2 regions of the Staphylococcus sp. AC872 genome follow, and region 2 is predicted to be linked to the other one. Evidence: riboswitches for the same ligand, from Rfam matches in the RefSeq annotation. Region 2 holds a riboswitch; the other holds the start of a gene.
The links. Region 2 has a riboswitch for thiamine pyrophosphate ahead of ACZ267_RS05300 (ECF transporter S component). Riboswitches for the same ligand answer to the same signal wherever they lie in the genome.
Positions count from the first base shown of each region.

Region 1: it holds a riboswitch for thiamine pyrophosphate, as region 2 does, so the genes downstream of both, tenA (thiaminase II) here and ACZ267_RS05300 (ECF transporter S component) in region 2, are expected to answer to the same signal.

Region 1 is NZ_CEEDKW010000007.1:23,056-26,273, forward strand. It holds gene thiD (bifunctional hydroxymethylpyrimidine kinase/phosphomethylpyrimidine kinase) at 1-677, opposite strand, end outside; gene tenA (thiaminase II) at 670-1,359, opposite strand; TPP riboswitch at 1,437-1,538, opposite strand; gene ACZ267_RS10515 (transglycosylase family protein) at 1,700-2,431, opposite strand; gene ACZ267_RS10520 (single-stranded DNA-binding protein) at 2,840-3,218, opposite strand, start outside.
Region 2 is NZ_CEEDKW010000002.1:476,776-479,993, reverse strand. It holds gene ACZ267_RS05305 (ABC transporter ATP-binding protein) at 1-623, opposite strand, end outside; gene ACZ267_RS05300 (ECF transporter S component) at 636-1,211, opposite strand; TPP riboswitch at 1,298-1,399, opposite strand; gene graF (glycopeptide resistance-associated protein GraF) at 1,672-1,806, opposite strand; gene auxA (lipoteichoic acid stability factor AuxA) at 1,960-3,218, shown strand, end outside.

The sequences.
Region 1 (3,218 bases), on a different contig from region 2:
GCTAGTTCGGCAGCAATGACAGCTGAAAACGTACAACCTGTACCGTGTGTATGTTTAGTATCAAATCGTTCATCTTCAAATGTGTAAACGCCATCTTTTGTAAATAAAAAATCTTTAGCATTATTTAAGTCAGCAGAATGTCCACCCTTAATGACTACACCCTTGCTTCCAATTTCATTGATAAATATATCTCCTGCTTTTCGAATATTTTCTTCAGTATCAATCTTTATTCCAGTGATTTCTTCCGCTTCTGGAATATTAGGCGTAACAACATCAGCTAGTGGCAATAATGTACTTTGCAACTTTTGTTTGGTTTGATCATCCATCAACGAATCCCCACTTTTGGCTAACATGACAGGATCAATCACGTATGGAATTGTAGGATAATCTTCTAAATAATTTTTGATTAATTGCATCGTCTCCTCTGTAGCAATCATTCCTGTTTTAATTGCATGAGGAAGTTCATCATTAAATACACTATCCAATTGCTCTTTAACCCATGATGTCTCTAAATTATGAATATGGTCTACCCCCATTGTATTCTGAGCAACAATACCTGTTATAGCTGCCATTCCATAAACACCACAAGAATGGAATGACTTCAAATCAGCCATTACACCAGCACCGCCAGTTGGATCAGTACCTGCAATAGTTAAAGCAATTTTAGGTTTATTCATCTTTGTCACCTCTAAAATTCCATTTTTCATCTACGTAGGCCATATTGAAAAAGTTTCTTTCATGAATAGTACTTTGTAAGAAATTCTCCTTAATCTCTTCTTTTTCTTCTGAAGTACAATTCTCTGTTAAACGATCCATTAATTCATCAAATAAATTTACTAATGCATCCATTTCTGTACTATAAAATTCAAACCAATTAGACGTAATTGAATCTTTATTAAGTTGATTGTCCTTTATCGCTCTTTTACCAATTACCGCATATACATATGGACATGGTGCCATTGCTGCAATCGTATATGCAGCATTTTCATGTGCATAGGCATTATAGTACATATGCTTAATATAATGATCACCACTTGGTGGCCATACCTTTTCTTTAACAATCTCATGATAAGGTTCATTGATAAATGAAGCTAAAATTTCATGTGCCTCTACTTCACCTTCTAATAAAAATTCAATCTGTTCAACTAAAAATTTAACATCATCCATATTAGGCACTTTAGGAATTAATAGTGCATATAGATTAGCAAATTCTTTTAAATAAGATGCATCTGCACGTAAATATTGTCTCACCGCTTGTTTAGATAATTCACCATGTAATAAATCTTGAATGAAACCATCATTATAGATATCTTCAATAATAGGTTCTGCTGCCATTCTTAAATCTTTAGAAAAACTCATAAAATTGCCTCCTTGAAATAAAAAAACTACTTTCCAAACGTGGAAAGTAGCAAAATTAAGGCACGACCTCATACCGTTAATATGTTACACTACTTTCCTCCGTTGGTACTAACCAAATCAGGTTTTAAGGGTCTGAATTAAATTCATCTCAGCCTTCATAGGCGCCCCTAGTAGTTCTTTTTTTAATCATTTTCAATTATTACAATAGCAAATGTAACATATAAATTCAATTATTAAAAAATGTATATCAATATATCTTTTGATATACATATAACTAAATCTAACTTTTCACAAATAAAAAACACCCTATCTAAAGATAGGATGTTTAGTGAAATCTATATTATGCAGTAACCCATTGGCTTGGGCCAGCTGTATCATATAATTTTTGTGCTGCAGTGTCTTGAACATGTTCAGGAGCGCTAGAAGCTGGTTGACCTTTGTACTCAGATGGAGCTACTGAATCCCATGTAGATTGTAAGAATTGATACTTACCTGAAGCACCTGTTGATGGGTTTGTAGCGTGGATGTCGCCACCTGATTCACGTTGTGCGATTTGTTTTAAGTGATCATTAACATTTACTGATGAACCACTTGAAGCTTCATTTGAGCTTGATTCATTGTTTGAAGTAGTAGCTTCTTGTTGTGGTTGTTGAGTTTGCTCTGTTTGTGGAGCAGAAACTTGCTCAGGTTGAGCAGAGTTTGATTGTTGTTGGTTGCTAACTTCTTCTGCTGAAGTTTGGTTAGTTGATGCTGAAGCTTGTTCACTTACATCTTGTTGTGGTTGAGCTTGAGTATTTGAAGCTTCACTTGATTGACCAGATTGGTGGAAATCCCATGAGAAGTTTGAACCATCTGATTCAAAATGATAAGTGAAACCATTATAATCGAATGTATAGTTATAAGCGCCTTCTTGGATAGGGCTTTCGTTTAATGATTGATCATTTGATTGTGCTTTTTGAGCTAATTCAGCTTCATTGATATTTGCTTCACTTGCGTGTGCGTCGTGTCCAGCGTTACCTGCTACAACGCCTAATCCTACTGCTAATGATGATGCGATAATTGTCTTTTTCATTATTAAAAAATCCTCCTAAAAGTGATTTGTTTTCTTTAACTAATTTACAAATACAACTTTAACATCTATAAATACACTGCAGGTTACAGCCAAATAAAAAAGGAAGCCTTTTTTTTACGTCCTAATTACATCGTAAATTGGTGTAAATTTAAATTATAAGTCTTTTGAAAACTGCCATGACAGTTTATAAAGGTTATATACTTGTGATATGTATGTAATACAAATGAAATCTATCAGATAATTCTGACGTAAAAGTGCCTATTTTTAAGTAATATATGGTACAAAAACGACCTTTTTATTTTATTAAATTTTAAAAAGGTCGCTTGAGTATAATTGAAAGATGATAATTTATATTAAGATAGGATAAAAGTATAAATAATTGGGAGTTGTTGAATAATTAATGGCTATCTAACCTATATGAAAGCATTCATTTTGTGCTTCATTAAATTCGTTAGAGAGGATATTGGATTCTTTTGTCTTAGAGGACATAAATTTAATTGTTTCTACATATACTTCAGTTACAAAATGTGTCTGATTATCTTTTTCATACTTACGAGATCGCATTTGACCTGTAATACCCACTAAAGAACCCTGTGATGTATACATTTCGATATTCGTAGCTGTTTTACCAAAAGCTTTACAATATAGGTAATCGCATGCGATTTCATTGTTCTGATCTTTATAATTTCTTTCCGTAGCAACGCAAAATGTTGCTACTTTACTACCTTCCTCCTTTTCAAAAATTTGGGCATCCTTTGTAAGTCTGCCAACTAAAACTATTTTATTT
Region 2 (3,218 bases):
ATGATTTGTCCTTCATAGTTCATTAATAAAACTCTATCAACATGTTGCCAAATATGTTCGACCTTATGTTCGACAATGAGTACTGTTTGATCTTTCCAAAGCTTAATCAAGCGTTGCCATAAATCAGATGTAGCATTAACATCCAACATTGCAGTGGGTTCATCTAAAAATAGTGTATCTGCCTGTTGTAATATTGTTTCGACGATAGCTAATTTTTGTTTCATACCACCACTTAATTGATTGATTTGTGTATTTTCGGTTACATTTAAATTCACTGATGCTAATGCTTGGTTAATGGCTTCATCCATATCTTGTCTTGGTACTTGTCTGTTCTCTAAAACAAAGGCAAGTTCTTCATAAACTTTAGGCATACAAAATTGTGAATCCGGATCTTGAAAGATCACGCCATTATGCTCTTTAATTTGCAATTCATCATACTTCATAGGTAATTCTATTAAATTGGGTACAATGCCACTTAATACATTTAAAAGCGTACTTTTTCCAGAACCAGATGGTCCTAGTAAAAGTACTTTTTCTTTTTCTTTAATTTCTAGATTTAGATTATCAAAAATTTTTCGATGTCCATTTGGATATTTCAAACGTAAATTTGTAACTTTTAACACTTTTAAGTCCCCTTATAATGTATCGTAATCATCTTTAGAAGCGGGTCTGAATACTTTAGTTACACCAGTTTGATCCAATGCTTTAACCAATAAATAAGATAATAAACCAGCAATGATAATACCACTAATCGCACGGAAAACAATGAATAAAATTAAGTTCCATCCAGCAACTTCATTTAAATAACCATAGAAATAGTCGACTGGGAATGATACAAGTGCAGTCACTAGTCCAGCAAGCATAGCTACCATGACTGAACGAGACTGGTATTTGAAAATAGCAAAGACAATCTCACATGCTAAACCTTGTAGAAGGGCATAGATAATCGTAGGTATATCAAATTTACCCATCACAATTGTTTCACCGGCACCTGCAGCAAACTCAGCAAGTAAGGCGATACCTGGCTTAGGAATAATTAAATAACAAACAATCGCTGCCATAAACCATACTCCATAGGTTAATTGCTCAAGGTGTAAACCAGCGACTTGTGCAACATTATAAAATAACCACCATAAGTTATAAATAATGGCAAAAATTACAGAGATAAGTACTGTCACTAATATCTCAGAAAGCTTTAAACCTTTTGACATAAAAACATCCTCCTAAAAAAACGCACAACCATCTCTAGGAAAGTTGTGCGTAAAACATAAGAATATGATTCAACATACGATTATAATCTTTGTTAATTACACTTTCCTACGCTAGTATCTAGCTAGATCAGGTTCAAAGGGTTTGAGGGTTAACCTCATCTCAGTTCAAAACACCCCTAGTGCGTTTATTATTTTTAATTTGTCTTTAATGTATGATTTTTCATGTGGATTGTCAAGTTAATAAAATATTTCATAAAATAATATTTTGATTTTATGCAAAATAATTGGAAGTGAGTAGGAATTTTAGAAAGGGATATGGAATAAAGAATCATAAAAATTAAGTGAAATAGACGTATATTGCTTGTAAACATAAAAAGTACCTAGGATATCAAAAACACCCTAGGCACGTAGTTTTTATAGAAAATTGAATTCTTATTATGATTTAACTAGCAAGTAGATATTAATTTAACGCATCATCAATATCTTTTTTAGTTTGTTCTGTATCATTTGTTTTTTCTTCTTTTTGTTCTTTTAGTTTCTCTTCTGCTTCTTTGGCTTTTTCAGCTGATTTTTTTGCAAATTCTTCATTACTCATAATAAATCCACCCCTAATTGTGTTTTATTGTTTACATACACCTTTTACCCAGTTATGCTAATAATAAACTTTTCTAGGTCTATAGACGTATTTAGTGATTTATTAAAGACAAGAATAAGTTCTTCATATATAATAACTTTTGAGGTGAATAGTATGTCTTTTCTTAAGAAACACACCGAGATCATATTTAGTTATATCATCGGTATCGTTTCACTTTTCACAGGACTCATTATATTAATTAACTTACCGCTTATTAAACAGTTAAATGGAGATAAGAAGGTAAATACACATGTGTATAATATATGGGAATTCCTGAACGCATTTTTCGCTGAAATAATTAAAGTGATGAGTAGATTTATCGGGGGTTTCCCAATTGTAAGTGCCATAATCATTATATTATTTGGTATCTTAGTAATGTTACTAGGTCATACGTTATTTAGAACAATTAAGTATGATTATGATATTTCAATTTTCTTCTTGGTCATAGGGGTAATGTATTTCTTAATTACTCTAGTTCTTATGATGCAAGTGTATGGATTCTTTGGTATCGTATTTATTATTCCGTTCATCATACATATTGGATACATTGTATATAAAGATGAATTGAATAGTGATAATCGAAAAAGTCATTATATGTGGATTATAGTGTCATATGGTATCAGTTATCTTATTACTCAAATTGCATTGCATGGTCGTATTGACGCTAATGAAATTGAATCTATTGATATTTTAAGTGTTAATACATTCTTTATTATTATGTGGTTATTAGGACAAATGTCAATTTGGAACTTCTTGTTCTTAAGACGTGCTCTGCCGCTTACTAAACAAGAATTAGGCGAAGAAGAACCTGAATTATCAAGAACAAGTAAAGGTAATGTCTCAAATCAAACTAAAGTTCACTTAAAACAACTACAAGATAAGACAACAGAATATGCACGTAAAACAAGAAGAAGTGTTGATTTAGAAAGAATTAGAGTTAAAAGGGATAAATTTAAAGAAAAAGTAAAAAATATTGTTGATATTCAAGAAGATGATATTCCAAATTGGATGAGAAAGCCAAAATGGATAAAACCAATGTATGTTGAAATTTTCTGTGGTTTAGTTATATTCTTCTTTACATTCTTAGAATTTAACAACAGAAATGCATTGTTCTTATCTGGAGAATGGGAATTATCACAAACGCAATATGTGATTGAATGGGTAACATTATTATTACTTTTATTCATTATCATTGTTTATATTGCTACAACACTTACTTATTTCTTAAGAGGTAAATTTTACTTCTTACAATTATTTATGGGAAGTATCTTATTCTTTAAATTATTAACTGAATTCATAAATATTATGGTTCACGGTTTATTGTTATCTGTATTTATAACACCAACTTTATTGCTTATGTTACTAGCAATGAT